One region of the Pseudacidovorax sp. 1753 genome, then DNA from elsewhere that is predicted to be linked to it. Evidence: predicted binding sites of a transcription regulator. Region 1 holds the regulator's gene; the other holds the start of a gene.
The links. The regulator LexA, encoded in region 1, represses DNA repair genes until DNA is damaged. The targets are predictions, from matches to a motif close to ACTGTATNNNNATACAGT.
Positions count from the first base shown of each region.

Region 1 (8,739 bases):
CGCCGCCCCGCACCAGCAGGATGGCATCGGGCCGCGGTTCGATCTCCTGCAAGGCCGACAGGGCAGCGACCAGTTCGCCCGGCGCCTGGCCGCCCTGCACGGCCGCTGGAGCCACCACCACCTCCACATGCGGGGCGCGTCGGCGCAGCGCAGTCACCACATCGTGCAAGGCCGCCGCACCGAGGGAAGTGACCAGCCCGATGCGGGCGGGAAACATCGGCAACCGTCGCTTGCGCAAGGGTTCGAACAGCCCCTCGGCCTCCAGCTTCGCCTTGCGCTGCACGAACTGCTCGAACAACGTGCCCTGGCCCGCCCTGCGCAGGCTCTCCACCACCAGTTGCAGGTCGCCGCGGGCTTCGTACACCGTCAGCCGTCCGCGCAACTCGACAAGATCGCCATTGCGCACATCGAAGTCGACCAACGATGCTGCACGGCGGAACATGGCGCAGCGCACCTGCCCCTGGCCATCCTTCAGCGAGAAATAGCAATGGCCGCTGGTGGCGCGAGAAAAGCCGCTCACCTCTCCCTGCACCGCCACCGGGTTGAAGCGCGCATCGAGCGCGTCCGCCGCGGCCCGGCACAGCGCCCCCACAGCCCACACGCGCGGCTGGATGCCCAAGCCTTCAGCCATGGCCCGCCGCCTTGCGTCTTCCACAAGTACAGCGGGCACTGACGCGCGTGCGGCGCATGCCACTGGAGAGCCACGGTTTGTGGTGCAAGTGCTTGATGGAGAAAGAAAAACGACTGCTCAAAATCTGATCGTCCTGACGCCGGGCCCGTCAATGCTGGGCGCGCCAACGTTGCCCGCAGGGTTAGCCACAAAGTTATCCACAGAAAATGTGGGCGGCTGCAGCGCAGACGCCCCGGGTCGCGAGAAACATTCGGTCATAATTTTCGGCTGTTGGGCAGCGCTTCGCGACCACGCAGGAGGAACCTTGTTTTCGATCTTAGTCGCCGCAGGCTGGCCCATCGTGCCGCTGCTTTTGTGCTCGATCATCGCCACTGCGCTCGTCATCGAGCGCTTCGTCAGCCTCAAGGCGGCCAAGGTGCTTCCACCGCAGTTGCTCAACGAGGCCATCGCCGTTTCCCAGGACGGCATTCCTCCCGCCGACGTGATCGCCAAGCTGGAAAGGAATTCGGCGCTGGGCGAGATGCTCGCCAGCGGCTTCCGTGCCGCCCAGGCCGGCGCGGGCCATCCGGCGGATGAAGCGCGCACGGCCATGGAGACCTCGGGCCGGGCGATCGCCCACCGGCTCGAACGCTATCTGCCGGCGCTCGCCACCATTGCCTCGGCGGCGCCACTGCTCGGCCTGCTGGGCACCGTCATCGGCATGATCGAGATCTTCGGCTCGCAGGCACCGGGAACCGGCGCGGCCGGCAATCCGGCGCAACTGGCGCACGGCATCTCCATCGCGCTCTACAACACGGCCTTCGGCCTGATCGTGGCGGTGCCCACGCTGATCTTCTGGCGCTACTTCCGCAGCCGCGTCGACGGCTATCTGCTGCACCTCGAACTGGCCGGCGAGCGCTTCGCCCAACACTTGGCCGGGTTGCGGGCGGCCCCCCGCCCATGAGCGCGCCCCTGCCGGGGGGCGCCCGCCCCGCCTCCGCGCCGGGGAGTCGCCGCAGCGGACGAATTCAACTGCGGGCCGCGTCACGCGACGAGCCGGAGATCAACCTGATCCCCTTCATCGACGTGCTGCTGGTGATCCTGATCTTTCTGATGCTGTCGACCACCTACAACCGCTTCACCGAGATGGAAGTCCGACTGCCCACGGCCGACGCCGAGACGGCCACCACCCGCCCGCGCGAGATCGTGGTGGCGGTGGCGGCGGACGGCCGGTATGCCGTCGACCGGCAGGCACTGCCGGACCGCAGCGTGGAGGCCCTGGCCAGCGCCCTCGCGCCGCTCGCCAAGGTCGACGCCGGCGCTCCGGCGCCGATCCTCATCATCAGCGCAGATGCCGCCGCCGCCCATCAGTCGGTCATCACCGTGATGGAGGCGGCGCGGCGTGCGGGGCTGATGCAGATCACCTTTGCGACGCAGACCTCGGGCAAGGCGGCCCGCTGACGTGCTGACGGCCGACGTCTGGGAGCGCCGCGGCGCACGGGCCTGGATGCTCCGGCCGCTGGCGTGGCTCTTCGGCCTGCTTGCAGCCGTTCGGCGGCAGGCGTATGCCCGTGGCTGGCGTACGGTGCACCGGCTGCCCGTGCCCGTTGTCGTGGTCGGCAACGTGGTGGCAGGCGGCGCAGGCAAGACACCCGTGGTGGTGTCGCTGGTCCGGCATGCGCGGGCCCAGGGCTGGCCGGTTGGCGTCATCTCCCGAGGACATGGGCGGCGCACGCGGGAGGGGCAGGTCGTCCACGCCGACAGCGATCCGCGCGACGTGGGGGACGAACCTCTGCTGATTCATCGCGCGACTGGCGCGCCCGTGGTGGTCGATGCCGACCGGGTGGCCGCCGGGCGCCGGCTCCTGGCGCTGCATCCGGACACCCGCCTCATCGTCGCCGACGATGGTCTGCAGCACCTGCCGCTGGCACGCGATGTGGAGATCTGCGTGTTCGACGACCGCGGCGTCGGCAACGGCTGGCTGCTGCCGGCAGGCCCGCTGCGCGAGCCCTGGCCGCGCCAGTGCGATCTGGTGCTGCACACCGGCGAGCAACCGGCCTTCGCGGGCTTCCGCGGACATCGGGCGCTGGCAGCGCACGCGCTTGACCAGCGGAAGCAGCCCGTGCTCCTGCCCGAACTGGCGGCGCGGGACGATCTGGTGGCAGTCGCGGGCATCGCCCAGCCCCAGCGTTTCTTCGACATGCTGCGGGCGCGGGGCCTGCGACTGCAGCGCTGCATCGCGCTGCCGGATCACCATGACTACACGGACTGGGCACCGCCCGAGGGCGTGCAGCTGCTCTGCACGGAAAAGGATGCGGCCAAACTCTGGACACGCGCGCCCTCGGCGCTGGCCGTGCCGCTGGAGTTCTCCATCGAGCCGGCCTTCTTCGAGGCCCTCGACGCGCGGCTATCATCCCTCGATGGATCCGAAGCTGCTTGAACTGCTGGTCTGCCCGGTCACCAAGGGACCGCTGCAATGGGACGCCGCGCGTCAGGAACTGTGGTCGCGCAGTGCACGCCTCGCCTACCCGGTGCGCGATGGCATTCCTGTGATGCTCGAAAACGAGGCGCGCCCGCTCACGGACGAAGAACTCGGCCTGTGAGCTTCACCGTCCTGATTCCGGCGCGCATGAAGTCGACGCGCCTGCCCGATAAACCCCTGGCGGATATCGGCGGCCTCCCGATGGTGGTGCGAGTGGCGCAGCAAGCCGCACGTTCGGGCGCCAGCACCGTGTGCGTGGCCTGCGACGATCCGCGCATCGTACAGGCCTGCGAGGCAGCTGGTGTGCAGGCCCTGCTCACCCGCGCCGACCATCCCAGCGGCAGTGACCGCCTGGCCGAGGCCTGCACCCTGCTCGGGTTGGCCGACGACACCATCGTGGTCAATGTCCAGGGCGACGAGCCGCTCATCGACCCGACCCTGATCGACGCCGTCGCCCAGTCGCTGGCCGCCCGCCCGGACACGCCCATGGGCACGGCGGCGCACGCCATCGAGGACGAGGCCGACTTCGTCAACCCCAACGTCGTGAAGGTGGTGCTCGACGCGGCAGGGCAGGCGCTCTACTTCAGCCGTTCTCCCCTGCCCTTCTGGCGCGACGGCGGGTTGCCGCCCAGGCTTTCCGCGGACCACCCGGCGCTTCGCCACATCGGCATCTACGCCTACCGCGCCGGCTTCCTGCGCAGCTTCCCGGGCTTGGCAGCTTCACCGCTGGAGCGCGTCGAATCGCTCGAACAGCTTCGGGTGCTGTGGCATGGCCATCGCATCGCCGTGCACGTGACCCCGCACGCACCGGGCACGGGTGTCGACACGCCCGAGGATCTGGCCCGCGTGCGCCTGCATTTCTGAAGGGGTGGCGGACGCCCATCGGTGCGGGGGGCGCATGCTATCCTCGCCGGGATGGCGCGCCCGGAGGAGCCGGCACTGCTCGCCCACACGATTTCCATAAAAAGCTTCCGAGGACACCATGAGACTCATCCTGTTGGGCGCGCCGGGCGCCGGCAAAGGCACACAGGCCACCTTCATCTGCCAGAAGTTCGGCATTCCCCAGATCTCCACCGGTGACATGCTGCGCGCCGCCGTGAAGGCGGGCACGCCGCTCGGACTCCAGGCCAAGACCGTGATGGACGCCGGGGCGCTGGTGAGCGATGACCTCATCATCAACCTCGTCAAGGAACGTATCGCACTGCCCGACTGCGCCAATGGCTTCCTGTTCGATGGCTTTCCGCGCACCATTCCCCAGGCCGATGCGATGAAGGCGGCCGGCGTCAAGCTGGACTATGTGCTGGAGATCGACGTCCCCTTCTCCGACATCATCGAACGCATGAGCGGTCGGCGCTCGCACCCGGCCTCCGGCCGTACCTATCACGTGCGCTTCAACCCGCCAAAGGTCGAAGGCAAAGACGACGTGAGCGGCGAAGACCTGATCCAGCGCGAGGACGACAAGGAAGAGACGGTGCGCAAGCGTCTCGACGTCTACAGCCAGCAGACGCGCCCGCTGGTGGACTACTACGCGAAGTGGGCCGAGCAGGACCCCGTCAACGCGCCCAAGTACCGCGCGATCAGCGGCGTGGGCACGGTCGACGAGATCACACGCCGCGCGATGGCTGCGCTCGAGGGCTGACCCTCACGCCCCGGGGCTTACGCCCTCGGCATTCCCACGCCAAAGGCCGGCCGCAAGGCCCGGCCTTTTTGCTTCATGCAGGTCGATGGCGGCTGTCCATCAGATGGAGCATCAGCGAGATGCGCGCCTTCACCGGGGACAGGTCGAAGGCATGGGGACAACGATCCTCGCCACTCGACAGCACCGCCCCGTCCGCACAGCGGGTGGCACGTACCACGGCGATTCCCGCAGCCTGCGCCTTCGCGAGCGCCTCCTGGAGGCTCTCGTGGACTGTGCCATTGCCAGTCGCCGCCACCACGATGCCATCCACGCCGCCGGCCTGGACAAGCGCATCGACCAATGCCGTGTCGGCCCCTGCATGACTGGTGATGATCTGCACCGAAGGCCAGAGATCGGCGGCAGGCAGCCGCTGGGCGGAAAGCCTCGGGGCCAGCACCTCGGGCCACGCACAGACGCGCCGAATGCGCCCCTCCTCCACGAAGCCGACCGGTCCGCTTTCGCCCGAGGAAAAGGCATCGAGCCGATAAGTGTGCACCTTGCGCACCTGCCGGGCGCGATGGATGGTGCCGGCGCAGACCGCAAGCACACCCCGCGCGCGTTCGGCCACCGCCACGGCCAAGGCGTCTCGCAGGTTCTGCGGGCCATCCGGGGCGGCGGAGCTCGCCGGCCTCATGGCGCAGGTGAGCACCACAGGCTTGTGCGCCATCAGCACCTCGCCGAGGAAGAACGCCGTCTCTTCCAGCGTGTCCGTGCCATGGGTGATGACGATGCCGCGCACGCCTGGGTCATCGAGCAGTTGCTGGCACCGGGAGGCCAGCGCCCGCCAGTGCGCATGCGACATGTCCTTGCTGTCGAGGTTGCACACCTGTTCGGCGGCCCAGGTGATGCCTTCAGGAATCGGCACGTCCGCGAGGAGCTCGCCGACCTCCACCTGTCCGGCCACGTAGCCGAGGTTGTCGCCAGCAATCGCCGCACGTCCGGCAATCGTGCCTCCGGTGCCGAGCACCACGACGCGGGAGGGATGGGCGGGGGTGAGATGAGGACTTGTCAACGGTTTGAAAACTGGTTAAAAATACAGACACTGGATATGCACACAGTATGTGCATCAACCGCTGGAGCCGCAGACACATGCTCAAAGTGCCCACTCCCACCGCGTCGGTCAAGCTTACCGCCCGACAGCAGCAGATTCTCGAGTTGATCCGCGCCACCATGGCTCGCACGGGCGCGCCGCCGACACGCGCCGAGATTGCTGCCGAGTTGGGCTTCAAGTCCGCCAATGCTGCCGAAGAGCACCTGCAGGCCCTCGCGCGAAAGGGCGTCATCGAGCTGGTGAGCGGCACCTCGCGTGGCATCCGGCTCAAGAGCGAGGCGCTGCGCAACCTGCAGGAGAGCCGCACGCCGCAGTTCTCGCTGCCCATTCCTGGCCTGTCGCAGCTGTCCCTCCCGCTCATCGGCCGCGTCGCAGCTGGTGCCCCCATCCTGGCGCAGGAACATGTCGACCAGACCTATTACGTCGAAAGCACGCTGTTCCAGCATCGCCCCGACTACCTGCTCAAGGTGCGCGGCATGTCGATGCGCGACGCCGGCATCATGGACGGCGACCTGCTTGCAGTGCAAAGCACCCGCGAGGCACGCAACGGCCAGATCGTGGTGGCCCGGCTGGGCGACGAGGTCACCGTCAAGCGGCTCAAGCGGCTCAAGGACGTGGTCGAACTTCATGCCGAGAACCCCGACTACCCCACCATCATCGTCCAGCCCGGCGAGCCGTTCGAGATCGAAGGCCTGGCCGTCGGCCTGATCCGCAACACGATGCTGATGTAGCCCCCACCGTCATTTGCTGCTGCCGCGCCAGGTGGCGGGCGTATGGCCGGATGGCCATCACCCTGGTGCGTCGGCTTCGCTTCTCAATCCTGCCTGTGTCCAAACCCCTTCCGATCCTCAGGAGTTCAACATGGGAACCGCTCTGCTCGCCTTGTCCAGTCTTTTCGCCCCGATCCAGTCCTGGGTTGCCCGCCACGCCGATGCCCGCCGCAGCAGTGGACTCAATGCAACGGAGCTGCATTATGTGAATGTCCGCCCTCGCCCCGGCCGGGAGATGCGGCATGCCGCAAGCAGCCGGCGCGATGCAGCCGAGCGCCCCCCGCTGCGCGTCGTGCGGGTGGTGGAGTCGGGAGAGCCGCGCTCCCACGGTTCGAGACTGGTGATTGCCGGCCGCATGGCCGACGTCTGCGCCGAACTCGACCGCCTCGTCGAGAAGGAATTGCGCGAAGCCGCCCGGCCATCTGGCAGCACGCTGCACTGACGTCGCGCGACAGACGCTCTCCTTTCGAGGACGAGCGGAAGACCGCCGGAGCCGGAGGCAAAATGGGCGGCCATGAACATCGTGATTCTCGACGACTACCAGGACGCCGTACGCAAGCTGCGCTGCGCCTCCAAGCTGGACGCCTACACCGCCAAGGTCTACACCAACACGGTCAAGGGCATCGGGCAGTTGTCGGTCAGGCTGCGGGACGCGGACGTGATCGTGCTGATCCGCGAGCGCACCCAGATCTCCCGCCAGCTCGTCGAGAAGCTGCCACGCCTCAAGCTGATCTCGCAGACGGGCCGCGTGGGTGGTCATGTGGACGTGAATGCATGTACCGAGTACGGCGTGGCCGTGGCCGAAGGCACCGGCTCTCCCCTGGCACCGGCCGAACTCACATGGGCACTGATCATGGCGGCCACGCGCCGCCTGCCGCAATACATCAGCAACCTCAAGCACGGCGCGTGGCAGCAGTCCGGGCTCAAGTCCGCGTCGATGCCGCCCAATTTCGGCCTGGGCTCCGTGCTCAAGGGCAAGACGCTCGGCATCTGGGGCTATGGCCGCATCGGCCAATTGGTGGCGCGGTACGGACAGGCCTTTGGCATGCAGGTTGTGATCTGGGGCCGTGACGCGAGCTGCGAGCGCGCACGCAACGACGGCTTCCAGACGGCGCCCAGCCGCGAGGCGCTCTTCGAGATGGCGGATGTGCTCACCCTGCACCTTCGGCTGAATGACGACACGCGCGGTCTGGTGAGGCTGGAGGATCTGTCCCGCATGAAGCCGACGTCGCTGTTCGTCAACACCAGCCGGGCTGAACTCGTCGAGTCCGACGCCCTGCTCGCTGCACTCAACCGTGGACGGCCGGGCATGGCGGCCATCGACGTCTTCGAGAGTGAACCGCCCCTTCAAGGCCATGCGCTGCTGCGCCTCGAGAACTGCATCTGCACGCCGCACATTGGCTACGTCGAGCAGGAGAGCTATGAGCTCTACTTCGGCCAGGCCTTCGACAACGTCGTGAGCTTCATCCGCGGCAATCCCACGAACATCGTCAATCCCGGGGCGCTGCAGGTGCGCCGGTGAGGCGCGAGGCGCCCTGGCCTGGGGCGCTGTGGGCCTTGCTCTTCGGCAATTTCGCCATCGGCACGGGCGTGATGGTGGTGCCGGGCACGCTGCCCGAGTTGGCCGCTTCGTTTTCGACCTCCATCGCCGCGGTGGGGCAGTTGATTACCGCCGGCGCATTGGTGGTGTGTGTCGGCGCCCCGCTGCTGGCCGGCCTGGTGGCGGGCTGGGACAGACGCCGTCTCCTCGCCGTCTCGCTGGCCTGGTTTGCCCTTGGACACCTGGCGTCTGCGCTGATGCCGACGCTGGGCGCCCTGCTACCTGTCCGCATGGCCACGCTGGTCGCGCCCGCGGTCTTCACCCCCCAGGCGGCCGCTTGCGTAGGCATGCTGGTGCCACCGCACAGGCGCGCAGCGGCCGTGGCCTTCATCTTCCTGGGATGGTCCCTGGCCTCGGTGCTCGGATTGCCGATGGCCGCCTACCTCGGCGGGCATTGGGGCTGGCGCGCGGCCTTCGGCGTCATCGCCGCCCTGACGGCGATTGGCGCCCTGTGGGTCTGGCGCACCATGCCGGCCGGGGTCAAGCCTGCCCCGCTTTCGCGCGAAGGCTGGTTGCAGGTGCTGCGTCATCCGATCCTGATGCCCGTC
Region 1 covers NZ_JBEPKY010000003.1:207,745-216,483, reverse strand. The annotation lists gene xseA (exodeoxyribonuclease VII large subunit) at 1-631, opposite strand, end outside; gene ABIC63_RS05325 (MotA/TolQ/ExbB proton channel family protein) at 936-1,574, shown strand; gene ABIC63_RS05320 (ExbD/TolR family protein) at 1,637-2,071, shown strand; gene lpxK (tetraacyldisaccharide 4'-kinase) at 2,118-3,050, shown strand; gene ABIC63_RS05310 (Trm112 family protein) at 3,031-3,213, shown strand; gene kdsB (3-deoxy-manno-octulosonate cytidylyltransferase) at 3,210-3,956, shown strand; gene adk (adenylate kinase) at 4,075-4,731, shown strand; gene ABIC63_RS05295 (asparaginase) at 4,805-5,740, opposite strand; gene lexA (transcriptional repressor LexA) at 5,860-6,552, shown strand; gene ABIC63_RS05285 (hypothetical protein) at 6,683-7,033, shown strand; gene ABIC63_RS05280 (D-2-hydroxyacid dehydrogenase family protein) at 7,106-8,113, shown strand; gene ABIC63_RS05275 (MFS transporter) at 8,110-8,739, shown strand, end outside.

Region 2 (8,739 bases), on a different contig from region 1:
CGGCCGGGCGGCAGCGTGATGCAGCCCTGGGAGCCGAAATACCGCGCCGTGAGCGTGGCCCCGCCGGGGATGCTGATCCGAACCTCCTTGCGGTCGCGGTCGACCACCGGCGTGTTCACCCGGCGCCGCTGGTCGTATGGGGCGACGAAGTAGCCCAGGCTCTCCTGCGCCGTCGCCGCATCGAGTCCGGTGATGAAGATGGCCGAGCACATCGTCTTGGCATAGCCGGAGGTGTAGTGCTCCAGCACATCGCCGGGCGGCGGCACATAGGGTGTGTTCAGTTCCAGGCAGCGGGCGCGTGCGTTGAGGGCGGTGGTCGCGGGCAATTGAGCACTGCTCGGCAATGCATCGCAGGAGGCCGGCGCCGGCTGGCTCGCGCCGCCCGAGGCGGGTGTCGTTCCAAAAACCAGGGGAACAGCGCCTCCGCCGCCGCCACCCCCGCCGCCGCACCCGGCCAACAAGGCCGACAGGGCCGACAGGGCCAACACCCCGGCACCGAGCCATCGTGCGCGCCTGGGCGAATGCTGGGTACGTCGCTCACTCCACATGGCTTTCCCCGCGAATGTCAAAACACGTGTCGGACCGTAGCAGAGTTCGCGCCGGGTCACGCTGCGGATGCCGCTCTTGCGTGCACACGCGCGGCATGCAATGCAACGCCGTGGGCGGCGCTTGCCCGACCGGCCTCGCGTGCTCAGCCGGGCACGAACAGCAACTGTCCGTCCTTCGACGGCCGGTAGCTGAACCTGCCGCGCATCACCTCCTTGCCGTCGATGCGGGCGGACCAGGTGTACTCGCCCACATGCATGCCCGCATTGCCGAAGTCGCTCGGGTAGTGCACGGTGCCGGCGCGCTCGTCGCCCATCAGGGGCGTGGCCGTCGCGGTGGTCGTCTTGCCGTTGGGCATGGTGACCGTGAACGCGACCGGCGGCTGGCGGCCGGCCGTCCTGTCGCTGACGCTCAGGGCGATGGCCGGGCGCGCGACGTACAGGACAGACTGGGCCATGGCGCTGGTGCAGGCGGCGACGGCGAGGCCGAGGGTCGTGGCGGTGCGGCGAAAGCGCATGGAAGCTCCTTGGACGAAGGATGCGGAGGATTCAGGCGTCGCATTTGACCGTCCGCAGATTGGGCAGGCCCGGGCCTTCCCAGGGCGCCGGGCCGATGACGCTGCCGGCGCCCCAGCCGTACTCGAAGCGCTCGCCGCTCGGCAGCGTGCCGAAGGCGCTGATGCGGCCCTTGCCGGAGTCGAAGCCCCAACGCTGCGTCAGGCGCTCGATGGTCACGCGAGTGCCGGGCAGAACCGTGCGCACGAGGCTTCTGCGTTGGGAGACGTCATTGCGCATATCGCGCGGATGGTCCGACAGCACCGGTACCTCGGCATCCCCGATGCGGTAGAGGCCGGTCTCCCGCTGCAGCACCACCGCGGCCGGCACGCGCAGTGGCAGGCAGCCGGTGTGGCTCAGGTCGTCCGTGCCTTGGCAGCCTGCCAGCCACAAAGTGGCAGCGGGCACCACCCCAGCGAGAAGGCGCAAGCGTGGCACATGGTTGCGCGCACGTGGGCGTAGGAGGAGGGTACGGGGGCCGCGGTCAGCCAACATGGACGCGGTTTGCCACAACGAGTGCAACTATGCGTAGGACATCGGCGCGCTATGCGCAGGGGGCCGTCGCAACCCTCGTCCGGTGGGGGCGGCGCAGGGGCGGCCCATCGGGCTTACTTTCTTTGTCGGCGAGAACGGTTCGCGAGCGGCCCCGGCGCGCTGCGAAGGCGGCCGGGGCAGGCGGGCGGTTCAGGCCGCCGCGTGCTGCGCGGCCTGCGCCTCGCGCCGCCTGCGCCCGATGGACCGCACCAGCAGATAGAACAGCGGCACATAGAAGATCGCCAGCACGGTGCCGGTGATCATGCCGCCGATCACGCCGGTGCCGATGGCGTTCTGGCTGCCCGAGCCCGCGCCGGTGGCGATGGCCAGGGGCACCACACCGGCCACGAAGGCCAGCGAGGTCATCAGGATGGGCCGCAGCCGCAGCTTGGCGCCCTGGATCACCGCGTCCCAGGTCGAGAGGCCGCGCCGCTCGCCCTCGGCCGCGAACTCCACGATCAGGATCGCGTTCTTGGCCGCCAGGCCCATGGTGGTGAGCAGGCCGACCTGGAAGAAGATGTCGTTGTCCATGCCGCGCAGGTTGGCCGCCACCAGCGCGCCCACGATGCCCAGCGGCACCACCAGCAGCACCGAGACGGGGATGGTCCAGCTTTCGTACAGCGCTGCCAGCGCCAGAAAGACCACCAGCAGCGAGATCAGGTACAGCGACAGGGCCTGGCCCGAGGCCAGCTTCTCCTGGTAGGAGAGGCCCGTCCATGCATAGCTGACGCCCTGCGGCAGTTCGGCCACCAGCTGCTCCATGCGCGTGAGCGCCGCGCCCGAGCTTTCGCCGCGCACGGCCTGGCCCTGGATGTTGAAGGAGGGCAGGCCGTTGTAACGGGTGAGCGCCATCGGGCCATAGCTCCAGCGCGGCGTGGCGACGCTGGCGAAGGGCGCCATGGCGCCGGTGCTGGTGCGCAGGCTCCAGATGCCGATGTCCTCGGGCGTCATGCGGAAGGGCGCATCGGCCTGCAGGTACACGCGCTTGACGCGGTTGCGGTCGATGAAGTCGTTGACGTAGGCGCCGCCGAAGGTGATGGACAGCAGCGAGTTCACGTCGGTCTGCGTGATGCCCAGCGAGCCGGCCTTGGCGCGGTCGATGTCCACCTGCAGCGTGGTCTGGTCCTCCTGGCCCTGGAAGCGCACCTGCGTGAGCAGCGGGTCCTGCCGGGCCTTGGCCAGCAGCTGGTCGCGGATGCCGCGGAAGCGCTCGTAGTCCATGGCGCTGGTGTTCTGCAGCTGCAGGTCGAAGCCGGCCGAGTTGCCCAGGCCCGAGACGGCCGGCGGCGCGCTCATGAAGATGCGTGCCTGCCGGTCGCCGGCGAAGGCCTTGCCGGCGCGCTCCAGCACCGCGAAGGCGGTGTTCTCGCGGCCGGGGCGCTGCTCCCAGTCCTTGAGGGCGATGAAGCCCTGGCCCTGGTTCTGACCGGCGCCGGCGCTGGTGAAGCCGGGCGACACGAACACGCCGTCGACCGTGTCCTTCTCGTTCTCGGTGAAGTAGCGGCTCACCCGCTCGGCCACCTCGCGGGTCTGATCCAGCGTAGCCCCACCGGGCAGGTTGTACTGCACGAACAGGCGCCCCTGATCCTCGTCGGGCAGGAAGCCGGTGGGCGTGCGCATGAACATCACGGCCATGCCGGCGCAGATCACCGCATAGATCGCCATGAACAGCCAGCGCCGGGGCAGCCGCTTGCGCAGGCTACCTTCGTAGGTGTCCATGCTGCGGTCGAAGAAGCGGTTGAAGGCGCCGAAGAAGCCGGTGGTGCGCTTGGGCTTGGGCGCATCGCCGGCATGCTGCTTGAGCAGCGTGGCGCACAGTGCGGGCGTGAGCACCAGCGCTACCAGCACCGACAGCACCATGGCCGAGACGATGGTGATCGAGAACTGCCGGTAGATGATGCCGGTGGCGCCGCCGAAGAAGGCCATGGGCAGGAACACCGCCGACAGCACCACGCCGATGCCGATCAGCGCGCCGGTGATCTCGCCCATGGACTTGCGCGTGGCCTCCTTGGGCGAGAGGTGCTCCTCTTCCATGATCCGTTCGACGTTCTCCACCACCACGATGGCGTCGTCCACCAGCAGGCCGATGGCCAGTACCATGCCGAACATCGTGAGCATGTTGATGGTGAAGCCCGCCACCGCCAGCACGCCGAAGGTGCCCAGCAGGACCACCGGCACGGCGATGGCCGGGATCAGCGTGGCGCGCCAGTTCTGCAGGAACAGGAACATCACCAGCACCACCAGCACGATGCCTTCGACGAGTGTCTTGATCACGTCCTTGATGGCGCGCTCGACGAAGGGCGTGGTGTCCAGCGGATAGGACACGTCCACGCCGGGCGGGAACTGGTCGCGCATCTTGTCGACGGCGGTCTTCACGCCGGCGATGGCCTCCAGCGCATTGGCCGTGGGCGCCAGGCGCACCACCACGCCCGAGGCCGGGTAGCCGTTGTAGCGGCCGGTGAAGTTGTAGTTCTCCGAGCCGATCTCCACCCGCGCCACGTCCGACAGGCGCACCAGCGAGCCGTCGCGGTTGGTGCGCAGCAGGATGTTGCGGAACTCGTCGGGCGTGCGAAAGCGCGATTGCGCCGTGAGCACGGCGCTGAAGTTCTGGCCCTCCACCGCGGGCGCCGCGCCCACCGAGCCGGCGGCCAGTTGCACGTTCTGCTGCACGATGGCCGTCTGCACGTCGCCCGGCGTCATCGAGAAGCCGCGCAGCTTGTGCGGGTCCAGCCAGATGCGCATGGCGTACTGGCCGCCGATCACCGACACCTCGCCGATGCCGTCGATGCGGCTGATCGGGTCCTGCAGGTCGCTCACCAGGAAGTCGGCGATGTCGCCGGGCGAGAGCTGGCCGGTCTTGTCGTAGAGCGTGACGATCAGGTCGGGCGCCACGCCGGCCTTGCGCACCGTGACACCCTGGTCCTGCACCTGCTGCGGCAGCCGGGGCAGGGCCTGCTGCACGCGGTTCTGCACCTGCACCTGCGCGGTGTCGGGATTGGTGCCGGGCTCGAAGCTCACGAAGATGGAGACGCGGCCCGTCGAGTCGCTGCGGGCCGACATGTAGAGGTAGCCGTCCAGGCCGGTGAGCTGTTGCTCGATGACCTGGGTGACGCTGTTCTCCACCGTCTGCGCGCTGGCGCCGGGGTAGAAGGCGTTGATGCTCACGGCCGGCGGCGCCACCACCGGGTAGCGCGTGACGGGCAGCAGGTGGATCGCCAGCGCGCCCGCCAGCATGATCGTGATGGCGATGACCCACGCGAAGATGGGCCGGTCGATGAAGAAGCGCGAGATCATGGGTTGCTGCGCGGTGCGGCGTTGGCGGCATTCGCCGTGTTCGCGGCAGCGGCAGCACTCGCCGCGTCCGGGCGGCCGCCTGCAGCGGCGGCAGCGTCGCGGCCCGGAGCCTGAGCTGCGGGGGCGGCGCCTGTGGCCGCCGATGCTGCACCGCCAGCCGGCGCCATCTTGACGCGCACCGCCGCACCGGCCTGCGCGTTCTGCGCGCCCTCCAGCACCAGCCGGTCGCCGGCCTTCAGGCCCTCGGCCACCAGCCAGCCGGTGCCCACCGGGCGGCCGGTGACGACGGGCCGCACCTCCAGCTTGTCGCCATCACCGACCACGCGCACCGTCGGGTTGCCGCGCCGGTCGCGCTGGATGGCCGAGGCCGGCACCACGATGCCCTGGGGCGTGGTGCCCTCATCGACCACCGCGCGTACGTACATGCCGGGCAGCAGCAGGCCGTCCGGGTTGGGGAACTCGGCCCGCAGCGTCACCGAGGCACTGCTTGGGTCCACCGTCACCTCGGCCAGCTTGATGCGGCCTTCCTGGGCATAGCGGCTGCCGTCCTCCAGCATCAGCGCCACCTTGCGGCTGTCGCCCTCGCGGCTGATGCGGCCGGCGGCCAGTGCCTGGCGCAGCCGCAGGATCTCGGCGCTGGACTGCGCGATGTCCACATAGATGGGGTTGAGTTGCGAGATGGTCAGCAGCGGCGTGGCCTGCGCGGCCGACACCAGCGCGCCGGGCGTGACCGCGCTGCGGCTGGTGCGTCCGCCGATGGGCGCGGTCACCCGGGTGAACTGCAGGTTGATGCGCGCGGTGTTGAGCGCGGCCGACTGCACCTTCACGTTCGCCTGCGCCTGTTCGTAGGCCGCGATGGCGTTGTCGTGCTCCTGCCGGCTCACGGCGTTCTGCGGCAGCAGCTGGCGGTAGCGCTCGGCCAGCGCCCGCGTCGAGGCGACCGTGGCCTGCGCATTGGCCAGCGCGCCTTCGGCCCGCTGCACCTCGGCCTCGAAGGGACGGGCGTCGATCTCGTAGAGCACCTGGCCGGCCTTGACCGTGCTGCCCTCGACGAAGGGGCGCGCGCGGATGATGCCGCCGACCTGGGGCCGCACCTCGGCCACCATGGAGGCGGCCGTGCGCCCGGGCAGTTCCGTGCGCAGCGGCACGGTGGTCGGCTGCACGGCCTGCACCAGCACTTCGGGCGGCGGCGGTGGCGCGGCGGCCTTCTTCTGGGCGTCGCCGTTGCGGCAGCCCACCAACAGCATGAGCGAGACGGCACAAAAGCAGGTCAGGGCGCGGCGTGCGCCCGGCGAGGGAATGCGGCTCAAGATGGGGTCCTGGCGGAGGGAGGCGGGGCGCCACCAGCGCCCGCGAAGCGCGCAAGCGTAAGCGGCTTCTGTATAGGGGATGCAAAGTTCTCACATGTCCCACGGCGGTCGAGGGAAAACCCCAGCAGGACCTGACTTTCAAAATAACTGTATAAAAATACAGTATTGATCCAGAATGATGGGCTCCTGCCGTTACCAGGCCTTGCCGCATGCCCGACGCATTGATCCCCGTTCACGCCATCAAGGGCCGCGGCGCCGCCACGCGCCTGGCCCATCGCTTCTCGCGCGACGAGCGCAGCGCCTTCGACGACGGATGGGCGGACGAGTCTCCGCCCGCCGCGGAGGGCGAGGCGGGTGCCGAAGGCGAGCGCCTCGCACCTGCCACCGAGGTCCGCTTCGAGGACGCCCGCTCCGCCCTCAGCGAGAACGACTCGCCCGACATCTCCTTCGACCGGTCGCTCAATCCCTACCGCGGCTGCGAGCACGGCTGCATCTATTGCTTCGCCCGGCCCACGCACAGCTACCTCGACCTGTCGCCGGGCCTGGATTTCGAGACCCGGCTGATCGCCAAGCGCAACATCGCGCAGGTGCTGCGCGGCGAACTGGGGCGGCGCGGCTACCGGCCCTCGCACGTCGCCATCGGTACCGCGACCGATTGCTACCAGCCCATCGAGCGTGAGCTGCGTCTGACCCGATCGGTCATCGAGGTGCTGCAGGCGGCGCGGCATCCCTTTGCGTTGGTCACCAAGTCCAGTGGCGTCGAGCGCGACCTGGACCTGATCGCCCCCATGGCGGCCCAGCGGTTGGCTGCGGTGTACGTCACCGTCACCACGCTCGATGCCGACCTGGCCCGGCGGCTGGAGCCGCGCGCCGCCTCGCCCGCGCGCCGGCTGCGCACCATCCGCACCCTGGCCGAGGCCGGCGTGCCGGTGGGGGTGAGCGTGGCGCCGCAGATCCCCTTCCTCAACGAAGACCTGGAGCAGGTGCTGGAGGCCGCCTGGGAGGCCGGCGCCCGCAGCGCCTTCTACACCGTCATCCGCCTGCCCTGGGAGGTGGCGCCGCTCTTCAAGGAATGGCTGTCGCTGCACTACCCACAGCGCGCCGCACGGGTGATGGCGCGCATCCAGGATATGCGTGGCGGCAAGGACTACGACGCCGACTTCGCCAGCCGCATGAAGGGCAGCGGCCTGTGGGCCGAACTGGTGGCGCAGCGCTTTGCCAAGGCCACGGCGCGGCTGGGCTTCAACCGCGAGCGCATCGGGATGGACACCTCGCTGTTCCGGCCGCCGGGGGCCGAGGGGCAGGGCAGCCTGTTCTGAGGGGCCGCGGGCGTCGGCGCCGCGTCAGCGCCGGGTCTTGCGGGGTGGCGGCGGCGAGGTGGGGGCCGTCACCGTCCGACGTGCGCGGGCCGGCTTGGCCTGATGGGCGCGCAGCGCCGCCTCGTAGGCGAGCCGGCCCCAGTGCAGGGCCTGTTCCGGATCGTCGAAGATCGATTCCGGCGCCTGCCGGAAGGAGGTGAGGGTGGCGGGCCGCCCCTCGCGCTGGTAGCTGAAGGCGGGCAGGCCCAGCGCGTCGAACTGGGCCTGGCTGATCGCGTCGGCCTTGAGGTAGAGCGTGTCCCGCAGCACCAGCGCCAGCATCACGCCTTCGTGGTAGAGGCCGTGGCCGCCGAACATCCGGCGGGCCTCGATGCGACCCAGCGGCGCCAGCACCTCGTGCAGGCTCTGCACGAACAGGCTGGGCGCGCGGCCCGGCGCGCCCGGTTGGCGGGAGCGGGCCGGGCGGTCGGTCATGGGGTCTGCCGGGCCGCTGGCGCGGCCGTGGCACCCGTGGCCGCAGCGGGGACAGCGGGGACAGCGTCCGGGTCGCGGTAGCGGGCGGCGCCGATGAACTTGCCGAAGGCCTCGCACCAGATCACCACCGTCGTGTGGCTGCCGATGTCCACGGTGGCCGGCAGCGTGACGATGAAGTTGTCGAAGGTGCGCACCTGGCCGACCTGCACCATCTCGCTGCGGTGCTGTTCGAATTCCTCCGCGCTCTGCACGAAGGTCGGCGACAGGTAGAGCCGGTAGTCCGGGCCCGGCGCCACCGAGCCGCGAAGGGCGATGGCCCAGGGGCCCACCGTCAGTTCGCCGTGGGCCCAGTGCAGCAGATCGTTGCCCTTCAGGTCGCCGCGCATCTCCACCTTGTAGGCGGCCTGCGCGGCCACCATGCCGACTTGCGCATCGCTGGGCGCGGGCGGTGCGATCAGGATGGGCAGCCAGTAGATGCCCAGGCCCGTGCCGAGCACCAGGCCCACAAGCAGGGCAAGGCCATGGGTCAGGAGGCGGACGGACAGGCGGCGCGCGCCGGTACGCGGCGGCGGGACGGGAGGAATCATGCAGGGAAGGCGAAGCGCGGGCGGGACGCGGCGTGGCGCCGCGCGCGGATGGCGGGCGATTCTATGCAACGCCTCCTGCGGAGCCCTGACCATCCGGCTGCGCACCCGCTCCGGCCCGCCA
Region 2 covers NZ_JBEPKY010000008.1:94,638-103,376, forward strand. The annotation lists gene ABIC63_RS11535 (serine hydrolase domain-containing protein) at 1-326, opposite strand, end outside; gene ABIC63_RS11540 (hypothetical protein) at 692-1,063, opposite strand; gene ABIC63_RS11545 (hypothetical protein) at 1,095-1,508, opposite strand; gene ABIC63_RS11550 (efflux RND transporter permease subunit) at 1,785-4,928, opposite strand; gene ABIC63_RS11555 (efflux RND transporter periplasmic adaptor subunit) at 4,925-6,238, opposite strand; gene ABIC63_RS11560 (PA0069 family radical SAM protein) at 6,448-7,557, shown strand; gene ABIC63_RS11565 (TfoX/Sxy family protein) at 7,582-8,031, opposite strand; gene ABIC63_RS11570 (DM13 domain-containing protein) at 8,028-8,618, opposite strand.
Region 2: the regulator LexA is predicted to act here: its motif matches at 6,385-6,402, upstream of ABIC63_RS11560 (PA0069 family radical SAM protein).